DNA from 2 places in the Mesorhizobium sp. P2_C5_2 genome. Region 1 is predicted to be linked to the other one. Evidence: riboswitches for the same ligand, from Rfam matches in the RefSeq annotation. Region 1 holds a riboswitch; the other holds the start of a gene.

Region 1 (6,299 bases):
GCGTCGCATGTCAGCCTGCCAGCCGCTATCGGCAAGCGCGCGAATGCCATACTCCAGCGCCGGACCGGCGACAGCCCAGGGTCCGAATTGCGTTTCAAGCCTTTCGACCGTCAACGCATCGGAAAGCGCGAAGCCGAGCCGTAGGCCGGCAAGGCCGAAGAACTTGCCGAACGAGCGCAGCACGACGATGCCGCCCTGCCCGACATCGCCGGCAAGGCTTTCGGCGTGCGGGCCGACATCCATGAAGGCTTCGTCGACGACCAGCAGCCCGCCCTTGGCGCGCAATATCTCGGCAAGCCGAAGCAGCCTTTCCCGCGGCACAACACGCCCGTCTGGGTTGTTTGGATTGACGACGATGGCGAGGTCGGCCGCGACGAGCGCCTCGACATCGTCGACCTCCGCCACGGCATGGCCGGCGATCGCAGCCGCTCTGGCGTGCTCGGCATAGGTCGGCCCGAGCACCAGCGCCCGGCCGGGACTCACCAGCGAGGCGACGCGCGGCAACAGGATCTGCGTGCCCGGGGCTGCTGCCACATGGGCTGCCGACGGCGCGCCATAGGCGCCTGCGGCGATCCTGGCCAACTCACGCAGGCGCGCGGCTTCCGGCAATCGTGACAGAGCGGTGGCGGGCAGCTCGAAAAGCGGGTAGGAGTGCGGATTGATACCTGTCGAGAGATCGACGAAAGGTTGTGGCGCGTGAGGGAAGAGCGCGCTCGCCCGGCCAAGGGATCCACCGTGATCCACCGCAGCAATCGCTCCATCAAGAAGCTTCATGTCGATCCTGATCGCTTTCCTGTCCCTGGCCATCGAACGCATCCTGGGTTACCCGGACTGGCTATTCCGTGCCGTTGGCCATCCCGTCACCTGGTTCGGCAGGCTGATATCCTTTCTCGACCTCAGGCTCAACCGCGCCACTGATTCCGACGCCTCGCGTCGCCGCCGGGGCGCACACGCGCTGCTGGTCATTGTTCTGGTGCCGGCGGCGATTGCCTTCATCGTGCAAATCCTGCTCTGGCAGCTCTTTCCTGCCGGCATGATCATCACGGCAATCATGGCCTCGTCGCTGCTGTCGCAGAAGAGTCTCACCGAGCATGTCGAAGCGGTCGCCGATGCGCTGGACACGGGCGGGCTGGCACTCGGACGCATTGCCGTCGCCCGCATCGTCGGCCGCGATCCCGAAAAGCTCGACCACGCCGGCGTCAGCCGCGCCGCGATCGAAAGCCTGGCCGAGAATTTTTCCGACGGCATCGTCGCACCGGCCTTCTGGACCGGTGTTTGCGGCCTGGCCGGCGGCGTCGCCTATAAAGCCGCCAACACCGCCGATTCGATGATCGGTCACCGCACGCCGCGCCATGAGGCCTTCGGCCGGGCGGCAGCACTTTTCGACGACTGGATCAACCTGCCGGCCTCCCGGCTGACCGCGCTGCTTATCATTGGCGCCGCCTTTCTTGTCAGCGGCGCCGATCCCCGCAATGCCTGGGAAGCGGTGCGGCGCGACGCCAGAAAGCACCGCTCGCCCAATGCCGGCTGGCCGGAGGCGGCGATGGCCGGCGCCCTCGGCCTAGCGCTCGCCGGCCCGCGTACCTATGGCGGCGTTGTCGTCGAGGATGCGTTCATGGGCGAAGGCGGCCGGCGCGAAGCCGAGAGCCTGGACATCAGGCGGGCGCTGAAGCTCTACCAGGTCGCCGACTATCTGCTGATCGCGCTGTTCGGATTGCTCTCGGCGGGGCTGATCTACCTGACGATCTGAGATAGGTCAGAACTCGATCCCCTGCTGCGCCTTCACACCCGCAGAGAAATGGTGCTTGGTCACGCCCATTTCGGTGACGAGGTCGGCGGCCTCGACCAGCGCCGGCTTGGCATTGCGGCCGGTGACGACGACATGCAGGCCCTCGCGCCGGGCCTTTAGCGCGGCAACCACCTTGTCGAGATCGAGATAGTCATAGCGCAGCGCGATGTTAAGCTCATCGAGCACGACAAGGCTGATCGACGGATCGGCGATCAGCTCTAGCGCCTTGGCCCAGGCAGCTTCGGCCGCCGCAATGTCGCGCTTCAAATCCTGCGTCTCCCAGGTGAACCCCTCGCCCATCGTGTGCCAGACGACCCGGTCGCCGAACGCCGCGAAGGCATCTTTTTCGCCGGTGTGCCATTTGCCCTTGATGAACTGGACGACGCCGACGCGCTTGCCGTAGCCGAGCATGCGCAGCGCCAGGCCGAAGGCGGCGGTGGTCTTGCCCTTGCCGGGTCCGGTGTTGACGATCAACAGCCCCTTCTCGACCGTCTTTTCCGCAACCTCGGCATCTTGCACCGCCTTGCGCTTGGCCATCTTGGCGCGGTGGCGTTCCTCGTCTTTTGCGTCGATATCGGTCATTATTTCACCTTGAGCGGCAGCCCCGCCACCATCAGAAGCACCGTATCGGCAATTGCCGCAACCTGCTGGTTAAGCCGGCCGGCAGCGTCACGAAACCGGCGCGCCAGCGCATTGTCGGGCACGATGCCTTGCCCGACTTCGTTGGAGACCACGAACCACGGCCCGCGCGGCCGCGACAGCACGCCGGCCAGCCGCCGGCATTCCGTGTCGAGATCATGGTCGGAAAGCATATGATTGGTCAGCCACAGCGTCAGGCAATCGACGAGCACCGGCTGGTTGTCGGGTAGCGCTTCGAGTGCACCGGCAAGATCGAGCGGCGCATCGATGGTCGCCCACCCCTCGCCACGCCGCGACCGGTGTTGCGCGATGCGCTCACGCATCTCATCGTCATAGGCTTCAGCGGTCGCGATATAGGCCCATGGCGGCGTTTGGGGGGGGGGGATCTTGCCGGAGCGCSCACCGCCGATGATGAAGGTCAAACTGCGATCAGGCAAAGCTGTCGCGCAGGCTGGTCGCGGTGCCGGTGAAGCGGGCGCGCACCACGCCAACCATCGCACCAAGCACCAGCCAGAACACCAGATTGGTCAGCGTCACCGCCACCACGAACTGATGATGCAGGCCTTCCGGGATCGGCGTCTCGAAACTGTCCGGCTGCGGCGCGCCGACAATATGCGGGGCGACAATCAGGATGACAGCAAGGACGGTTAGCGGCGCCGACGTGCGGAAGGCGATCAAGGCAAGGCCAATAGCAGTCGCCACAACCGTTGCCACCCACCAGATCTGGCGCGGCATGAGATCGGCCGCCGGCATTGCCGGCAGTTCCGGCGGCAGGCCGAGGCCCGGCGCCAGCGTGAACACGGCAAAGCCGGCCAGACCCCAGAATACGCCCTGGCGCCAGTTGCCGATGCCGCCAGCGAATTCGGAAACCGCCACCAGGACCAGCGCGAAACCGATGCCGGTGACGATATTGGCCAGCACGCTGAAGGCGAAGCGCTCGAAGCCGTCGGCCGGCGCCCAGCTTTCGTCCTCCGCCGGTGCGGCCGTTTCAGCCGGTGCGGGTGCTGCACTGCTCATGGCATTTCCCGCCGGCGCGGCGGTGCTCATGGCATTGGTGTCCGTAGCGTTGGCGGCCGCGGCATGCTCATGCTTATGGCCGCCACCGGCCTGTTCGTAGACTTCCGCCTTCAGGATGAGCGGCACGGTGGCATAGGCCTGCATGCAGGCGAGAACGACGCCGGCCACGAGCCCGGCGATCGCCGCGACGAACACGACGTTGCGAAACAGGTTCATGATGTCAGATCCTCGTCAGTGGCAGGGAAACGCCATCGAATGGCGATAGTCATGCGCGGCATTGTGGATCGCATCGATATGCGAGAAGCCGACAACGCCGATGACGAAAATGCCCAGAAACGCGCTAAGCACGAGCTGCATGAAGCGCGACTGCGAGGAGACGGAAGCGCCGAGGGAGACGGAAGCGGTATTCATATCTTGTCCTTTCGCCCTCCACCCGAGGGCATCGAAGTCAGTTCCCTGTCGCCGGCAGGTCTCCTGGCTCGCGGATCAGCGCCCTTCCCCACCTTCCCGAAGAAAAATCCTCAGTGGCTTGGAGAGGACTACCGCACACAGTTGCGGGGGCAGCCACGGCATTGGGCAACAAGTCAGCCCTCACCGCATTCCCTCTTGGTCCCTAACGGAACCGACGACATGCGTGACTATAGGCTGAAACAGCCGCGTCCGGCAAACCAAATTCCGCCGGCCAACAGCGCGAATGCGCCATGCAGTATTACGGGTTCAAGGAGCTGATCCGCTCCGCAACCAGCCGCTGCAGGCGCCACAGATGGCGATCGTGAATGCCGCGCTCCTCCAGATTCTTCACCGTGTTGTAGAGATAGTCGGCGCCTGACCCCCAGTGCCCGCAGGATGTGGCCAGCCTGTCGACGACCTTCGCCTCGTCGAGCGGGCCGGAATAGGTCAGCCCTTTGCGGTTGATGACGAAAGCCAGTGCCCTGAGCGGACCGGCCTCGCTTGTAAGCTTCAGCATGCGCGGCCGGTAGCTTGTCGGCTTCAGCGTGACTTCGCGCCGGAAAAGCCGGCCCAGCTGCTCTCGCCTGTCATTGTCGGCCAGCCGGAAGGCGACGCCTTTGCACTGTCCGCCACTGTCGAGCGCCATCATCAGTCCGGGGCGCTCTTTGGTGCCCCGCCAGCGTGTCATGTTCATGCAGAAAGATCGGTGCCAGCCGCGTGCCAGCGCAACGCGGTCCTCGACATAATCGATTTCCGGCTTCCAGATCAGCGAGCCATAGCCGAACAGCCACAGCGGTTCGCTATCGGGAAGCTCGGCCTGCAATTCGTCCACCAGCGAATCGTAGTCGCTGTCATCGAGGTGCATCGCCTCCGGGTCGGGTCCGGCGTCGGCGATCTCGCGCCAGCAGCGCGCGACCAATTCCGGCGTAAGCGACATCTGTCGTGCGGCCAATTTCCGAATCCCTATGTCCGGACATGATTATGCGCAGCACCGGCAACCGGCAATGTCAGCCGTGATTGACAAACGATTTGCCGGGGTGTCGGCTGGCGTATCCCTAGAGGAAGCCAGCCATGCAACCCAATCCGAGCGAGCGCGACCCCTATAATGGCCTGACCCAGGCCAAGCCGACGCTGCCGTCCTCTGCCTATTGGGACGCCGGCGCGTACCAGCGCGACCTCGACGCCATCTGGTACAAAAGCTGGCTGCTCGTCTGCCGCGAGGCCGATCTCGCCCAGCCTTTGGCGTTCAGGACATTCCGCGTCGGCACGCAGGAGATCGTCGTGCTGCGTGACGACACCGGCGAGCTGCGCGCCTTCCACAACACCTGCCGGCATCGCGGCTCGCAGCTTTGCCAGGAAAGCGAGGGCCGGCTGAAGGCGCGGCTGATTACTTGCCCCTACCACGCCTGGTCCTATTCGCTGCGCGGTGATCTCGTGCGCGTTCCCTCGAAATCGCTGCCCGACGGTTTCGATAAGGCCGACCATCCGCTCTACCGCGTGGCGCTGTCGGTGTGGCGCGGCTTTGTCTTCGTCAACCTGCAGGAGGATGCGGCCGGCTCGGCGCAGGCATCCTTCGATCCGGCATCCGGCGACCTCGCCAACTGGCCGCTGGAAACGCTGGTGTCAGGCCATGTGCTGCGCAAGGTGATGAACTGCAACTGGAAGATCTTTTGGGAAAACTTCAACGAGTGCCTGCACTGCCCCGGCGTCCACAAGGACCTGTCGCGACTGGTGCCGATCTACGGCCGCGGCCTTATGAGTCGGCGCGACGACCCCGACTGGGTCCGCCATGCCGACAATGACGCACCGGAGTTTTCCGGCGGACTGCGTACCGGTGCCGAGACCTGGTCGCGCGATGGACAGGCGCATGGCCCGGTCTTCTCCGGCCTGACACCGGCCGAACGCGCAGCAGGCCAGACCTATTCCACCAGCCTGCCGTCGATGTTCATCGTCGGCCATGTCGACTATGTCCGCACCGTGCGGCTGACGCCGCTCGGCCCCGAACAAACCGAGCTCACCGCCGAATGGCTGTTCGCACCGGAGGCGCTGGCTGAGACCGACATCGACAATGTCGTCGCCTTCGGCACCCAGGTACTGGAAGAAGATGCGGCGATCTGCGAGGTCAACCAGAAAGGCCTGCGCTCGATGCGCCACCAGGCCGGTGTGCTGATGCCGGAGGAGTACGACCTGCACCGTTTCCACAACTGGGTGCGCGAGCACCATGCGGCATCCTGATCAAAGCGATTTCGGCAGATAGCGCCACGTGACGAATCCGCAGACGGCCGCCAGCAAGCCCAGGGTGACAAAAACCGAACCCAGGCCGAAAAACGCCAGCACCACGGAATAGACCAGCGGCGGCGTCAGCTCGGAAAAGTCGAGATAGGTGCGGTAGACCGCAGCCATC
Region 2 (6,299 bases), on a different contig from region 1:
TATCTCAAGGTGATCTCGGCGCTGCTGATGTCTCTGCGCGGCTCGGTCTGCCTCTATCAGGGCGAGGAGCTTGGGTTGGGCGAAGCCGAGCTTAAGTTCGAGGATCTGCAGGACCCCTACGGCATCCGCTTCTGGCCGGAATTCAAGGGTCGCGACGGCTGCCGCACGCCGATGGTGTGGGATGCAACCGCCGCCAATGCCGGCTTTTCGACGGCCAAGCCCTGGCTGCCGGTGCCCGGCAAGCATTTGTCGCAAGCGGTCAATGTTCAGCAGGGCGACGCCGCCTCGCTACTCGAGCACTATCGGCGCTTTCTCGGCTTCCGCCGCCAGCATCCGTCGCTGGCCAAAGGCGACATCGAGTTCATCGAAAGCGAGGGCGACACTGTCGCCTTCACTCGCCGCGAGGGCAACGAGCAGATCGTCTGCGTCTTCAATCTGGGCAACAAGCCGGCCACGGTCGATCTCGGCGGCCAGGCGCTGCAGCCCTTGGCCGGGCATGGTTTTTCGGGACAATCCGGCACAGGCTCCATCCGCCTCGGCGGCTACGGCGCCTGGTTCGGGCGTATCGACTGAGTTTTGACGAAACGAATTTCTTGAGGAAATCTGGGTTCTCTAGGGAAATCACTGGGAGGAAATCATGGCCGATGTCACGCTGAGACAAGTGAAGAAATCATACGGCAATCTGCACATTCTCCATGGCATCGACCTCGACATAAAGTCGGGCGAGTTCATCGTCTTCGTCGGCCCGTCGGGCTGCGGCAAGTCGACCTTGCTGCGGTCCATCGCCGGGCTTGAGGAGATCACCTCCGGCGAGCTGAAGATCGCTGGCGAGGTAGTCAACGACGTGCCGCCTTCGAAGCGCGGCATCGCCATGGTATTCCAGTCCTACGCGCTCTACCCGCACATGACCGTCTACGACAACATGGCGTTCTCGATGAAGATCGGCAAGGAAAGCAAGGCCGAGATCGACAAAAGGGTGCGGCAGGCAGCGGAGATCCTGCAGCTGACCAAATATCTCGACCGTCTGCCCAAGGCGATGTCGGGCGGCCAGCGTCAGCGCGTCGCCATCGGCCGCGCCATCGTGCGCAACCCGAAAGTGTTCCTGTTCGACGAGCCGCTGTCGAACCTTGACGCCGCGCTGCGCGTCGCCACCCGCATCGAGATCGCCAAGCTCAAGGAATCGATGCCCAACACGACGATGATCTATGTCACCCACGACCAGGTCGAGGCGATGACGCTGGCCGACCGCATCGTTGTGCTGAAGGACGGCCATATCGAGCAAGTCGGCACGCCGATGGACCTCTACAAGAAGCCCGGCAATCTGTTCGTTGCCCAGTTCATCGGCTCGCCGGCCATGAACATCCTGCCAGCGACCATCGATAAAACGGGTGACCCGACCATCGTCAGCCATGTCGGCGGCCGCAAGGCGACGGTGCCGATCGCGACGCCGGCGTCCGCCAAGGGTGCGGCGGTCAGCTTCGGCGTTCGGCCGGAGGATCTGTCGGTCGCCACCGGCGCGGAATATCTGTTCGAGGGGGTGGTGGACTATGTCGAGCAGCTCGGCGAGGTCCAGCTGGTCTATGTCGACATCGGCCGCGCCGACCTGCCTCTGGTGACCAAGCTGCCCGGCAATGTCGAGGTCAAGCGCGGGGCAAAGCTGCGGCTGACCGCGGATGCCGGCGACCTGCACATCTTCGACGCCGACGGACACTCCTTCTCGCTCAAGCCCCTGGAAGTGAAGGCGGCCTGAGAGTCGGCTCGTCGTATCGGCATGAAAAAAGAGCGGCGGGCCAGGCCCGCCGCTCTTTTTTGGAAACGTCGGCTGTTAGCGGTTGCCGAACAGATCCCGGTTGCTGCCTTGCGGGGCGGGCTTCTGCACGTCGCCCGACGAGTTCAACAGCTTGTAGACCGGCGAACCGGTGTTCGGTACCGACGACGTGCGGGTGTTGTCGACGTTGACAGTCGCCTGGTTGTCGACGGCGCTTGAGCCGACATTGTCGTTGCGGGCATAAGCACTGCCGGCGGCAATCAAAAGCGCAGCGGCAGCAAGAGCAATCTTCTTCATTTCAAGTCTCCTGAGTTTCATCATGCGGCAGAGCGGCTGGGCAATCCCGCCGCTCTGCGTCTTGTTCGATATCGGCCTGGATCGTTTTCCGAAAAACTCGGGGATCAGACGCTGAATCGCCTGTTAGCGATTGCCGAAGAGGTTACGGTCGGAACCCGGGGCCGGCGCCTGAGCAGCCGACGAATCCGACTTCACGATCGCGGCAGTATGGCCGCTGTCGGTCGACGTAACCGCAGGCTGGTTCGAACCATTGGAACTGTAATTGTCGCTACCAGCGAAGGCGCTGCCGGTGATGGCCAAAACGGCGGCGGCAGTAAGGATGATCTTTTTCATTTTTAGCACTCCAGTTTGTCTGTCCGTCTAGCGGCGTGTCCTGGGAGGATTTCGCGTCGTTCGGACAGCCCCGATGTGGGAAAGCCATAGGCTGGTTTCCAATCACGAAGTTGTTCCGTGTGGACCACGACTCTGCACCTTGAAATTGTGCCAGAGAGTTCCTTCATGGTGCTTTATTATATTGTTTTCAGGCAGTTACGTCGAACCGGGCGGTTCGCTCCGGTGTCGGCTTTCGGACCGTCGTTCACACCGTCCTGCACGCATTGTCAACAGAAACGAACCGTTCGGTTCGATTTTAGAGATCGCTAATAGTAACTTTTCGATACCTTTAACCTATTTTGCAGGCGCAGGGGGCTGGATTCGAAGCGATTCGAAACGGCGAGGATCGCTTCCCAAGACAGGATTTCAGCCGTTCAGTCGTTGGCCGAAGCGCATGCCGCGCGTGTCGCGCCGCATGGATACGATGTCGCTTTCATGCCGATGTCGCGATCGCTGCCGTGGTTAGATGATCGCATCTCAGGTGCCGCTTCGTGACGACGCAGCGGAGAATTGGGAAGCCGGTCAGAATCCGGCGCTGCCCCCGCAACGGTGGTGGAGTTCAAGTCGCAACGGGAGACCACTGGGCAACAGCCTGGGAAGGTGTCGCGATGGTCCGCAAGGACAACTCCAGAGCCCGGAAACCAGCCCGAGATGCTTGAACTCGACTGATCGCGGTGGGCGGTCAAGAGGTGGGTAGCGCATGTCCGGCGGCTTGCCGGCCTGCGGCCGATCCTTCCTCCATCACCACCAAGTTCAGTCCTTAAACCACGAGGACAGAACTATGGATGCGCGCAACGACATGCTGAGGCTCTTGAACGGCCGCAAGCAAGGCTTTTCGCTGGAACAGCCCTTCTACACCGACCCGGACTATTTCAAGCTCGACATGGAGCTGATCTGGTATCGCGACTGGCTGTTCATCGGCCATGATTGCGAGCTGCCGAAGCCCGGCAGCTATATCACCGTTCAGATCGGCGACTATCCGGTGGTTCTGGTCCGCGACCAGAAGGGCAACATCAACGCCTTTCACAATTCCTGCCGCCATCGCGGCAGCCGCGTCTGCAACACCGAGAAAGGCACGGCGGCAAAGCTCGTCTGCCCCTATCACCAGTGGACCTACGAGCTGGATGGCCGACTGCTGTTTGCCCGCCAGATGGCCGAGGGTTTCGACAAGAGCCAGTTCGGCCTGAAGCCGGTCGCCTGCGAAAGTGTGGCCGGTTACATCTTCATCTGCCTGGCGAAAGAGCCCGCCGACTTCGCACCGATGCGGGCCATGATCGAGCCCTACCTCAAGCCGCATCGGCTGAGCGAAGCCAAGATCGCTTTCGAATCGACCATCGTCGAGAAAGGCAACTGGAAGCTGGTCTGGGAAAACAACCGCGAGTGCTATCACTGCGCCGGCAACCATCCCGAGCTCTGCAAGACATTCCCTGAAGCGCCGACGGTGACCGGCGTGCAGGGCGCCGACAGCGATCCGGAGATGCTGGCGCACTGGGCGAAATGCGAGGCGGCGGGCCTGCCGAGCAAATTCCGCATCGACCCGGCCGGACAGTACCGCGCCACCCGCGCGCCGCTGCTGCGCGATGCCGTCAGTTATACGATGACGGGAAAGCGCGCCGTGACCAAGAACCTCTCCAACACTGTTGCCGCCGACCGCATCGGCACCTTGATGCACTACCACTATCCGACGACCTGGAATCACATCCTGATCGACCATGCGGTGACCTTCCGGGTGCTGCCGATCAGCGCCACCGAAACCGCGGTGACGACCAAGTGGCTGGTGCACAAGGATGCCGTCGAGGGTGTCGACTACACCATCGACGAACTCACGCATGTCTGGACCGAGACCAACGACCAGGACCGCCGCATCGTCGAGGAAAATGCCTTCGGCATCCTGTCGCCGGCCTATGAGCCGGGCCCTTACTCAGAGCTGCATGAGGGCGGCGTGATCCAGTTCGTCGAATGGTACGCAGCCTTCATCGGTCCGCGCCTCGCCGAAGGCGGCCGGCCGGCGCTGCGCAGCGTGGCGTGAGCTCAGGCAGGCGAAGAAGGACCAGAGGATGAATGCGATGACAGATCTTGGCCTCTATCGCCATCTCGACCAGATGGCGCCGTGGAACGACAGGCTTCAGGTGCTGGAAGTGATCGGCGTCAGCGACGAGGCGCCTGACGTCAAGACTTTCACCTTCCGCTCCGACAACCAGACCTGGTTCCGCTACAAGCCGGGCCAGTTCTTGACGCTGGAACTGCCGACCCCGGACGGGCCGCTGATGCGCACCTACACGCTGTCGTCGTCGCCGTCGCGACCGTTTTCGATCGCGGTGACGGTGAAAGCGCAGGCCGGCAGCATAGGCACGCGCTGGATGTTCGACCATCTGGTGCCCGGCTCGCACGTCAAGGCCTATGGGCCGGCCGGCGATTTTTCGCTGCATAGCCATCCGGCGGCCAAATATCTGTTCATTTCGGCCGGCTCCGGCGTGACGCCGATGATGTCGATGCTGCGCTGGCTGAACGACTGCGCGCCATGGACAGATGTCGGCTTCGTCAATTGCGCGCGGCGTGCGGAAGAGATCATCTTCCGCAAGGAGCTCGAACTGCTCGGCGGCCATATGCCGGGCCTGTCGCTCGGCTTCATGATCGAGGAGCGGTCGAGCCGCGAGGGCTGGTACGGCCATATGGGCCGTATCGACGCGATCCGGCTGCCGCTGCTGGCGCCGGACTTCCGCGAACGCGAGATCTTCTGCTGCGGCCCTGATCCGTTCATGCGCGCCGTGCGCGGCATGCTGGATGCCGCCGGCTTCGATATGACGAAATACCATCAGGAGAGCTTTGCCGCGCCTGCAGTGGAGGAAATCCCGGCGCCGTTTGCCTCACCCGCTGAGGACGGCATCACTTCTCCCGTCGAAGCCGTGACGCCGATCCGCTTCTCGCTTTCGGAGGTCGACGCCGGCTGCGTCGCCGGCCAGACCGTGCTGCAGACGGCGCGCAGCTCGGGCGTGCGGATACCGGCCGCCTGCGAATTCGGCCTGTGCGGCACCTGCAAGGTGAAGAAGGTCTCCGGCGCTGTCGAGATGAGCCACAATGGCGGCATCCTCGACCACGAGATCGATGACGGCTTCATCCTTGCCTGCTGCTCGAAACCGCTGTCGGCGCTCGAAATCGAGGCTTGAGCGGCGCCACATGGCGGCAACTGGTCATGCGGCGCAGGCATGGCGCTCGCGGGTCTTTGTCTTGCCAAGCAAGGGCCAACTGATCTAGACGCACCTTTGGAAGGGCCTGCCAGACCGTAAACCGGGGCGATCCCCTTCAGGGGCGTCCGCGACGGGGATAGAGCGATGCAGCAGCGGGTCTACGCGATCGTCGCTGTCGCCCGGGCGCGCGAGGCGGGCATTGTACTGACCATGCTCGACGAGGTCCTGGCCTTGCGCCGCTATCTCGACGTCGTAAGGCCGGCCATGCAAAGGCGGGCAGGGAAGAAGCCCTGGTGATGGTCAACGCTCTTCGCCGTATCGGCCGCCGGTTTCCGGATTATGGCTGGTCGTGGCCCACCGGCGGCCTCGACCAGCTTTTGAAGGCAGCGCTGCTGCCCGATGAGGAGGCGGCCGCCCGACACGCTGCGCGTTGGCTCGATGAAAACGTCATCGACGATGTCTCCTTCCGCGAACATCGGCTGCTGGCGGCGATCTCCGACAGGTTCGGCCGCAAACTCGCCGGCCACCCGGCGCATCCACGCCTTGTCGGCCTGCAAAAGATGCTTTGGACCAAATCGCGGCTGGCGATGCGCGAGGCCGAGCCTGCCCTTCAGGCTATGGTCGATGCCGGCAGCGCGGTCATGCTGATCAAGGGCGCCAGCCGTATCGCGGTG

Evidence for each region. A riboswitch is a leader RNA that binds a small molecule or an ion and turns the genes downstream of it on or off. The one in region 1 is predicted to bind cobalamin.
Region 2: it holds a riboswitch for cobalamin, as region 1 does, so the genes downstream of both, AC1D1B_RS02725 (aromatic ring-hydroxylating oxygenase subunit alpha) here and AC1D1B_RS21450 (CbtB domain-containing protein) in region 1, are expected to answer to the same signal.

What each region holds. Positions count from the first base shown of each region.
Region 1 covers NZ_JBFUDV010000005.1:610,059-616,357, reverse strand. Annotated here, with positions in the region: gene cobD (threonine-phosphate decarboxylase CobD) at 1-774, opposite strand, end outside; gene cbiB (adenosylcobinamide-phosphate synthase CbiB) at 773-1,750, shown strand; gene cobO (cob(I)yrinic acid a,c-diamide adenosyltransferase) at 1,757-2,371, opposite strand; gene cobU (bifunctional adenosylcobinamide kinase/adenosylcobinamide-phosphate guanylyltransferase) at 2,371-2,865, opposite strand; gene AC1D1B_RS21455 (CbtA family protein) at 2,858-3,661, opposite strand; gene AC1D1B_RS21450 (CbtB domain-containing protein) at 3,677-3,856, opposite strand; cobalamin riboswitch at 3,893-4,087, opposite strand; gene AC1D1B_RS21445 (gamma-glutamylcyclotransferase) at 4,155-4,847, opposite strand; gene AC1D1B_RS21440 (aromatic ring-hydroxylating oxygenase subunit alpha) at 4,967-6,130, shown strand; gene AC1D1B_RS21435 (MFS transporter) at 6,131-6,299, opposite strand, start outside.
Region 2 covers NZ_JBFUDV010000001.1:587,869-594,167, forward strand. Annotated here, with positions in the region: gene bglA (beta-galactosidase BglA) at 1-573, shown strand, start outside; gene AC1D1B_RS02710 (ABC transporter ATP-binding protein) at 638-1,750, shown strand; gene AC1D1B_RS02715 (DUF680 domain-containing protein) at 1,826-2,065, opposite strand; gene AC1D1B_RS02720 (DUF680 domain-containing protein) at 2,189-2,398, opposite strand; cobalamin riboswitch at 2,900-3,101, shown strand; gene AC1D1B_RS02725 (aromatic ring-hydroxylating oxygenase subunit alpha) at 3,219-4,466, shown strand; gene AC1D1B_RS02730 (FAD-binding oxidoreductase) at 4,504-5,604, shown strand; gene AC1D1B_RS02735 (hypothetical protein) at 5,770-5,922, shown strand; gene AC1D1B_RS02740 (nucleotidyltransferase family protein) at 5,922-6,299, shown strand, end outside.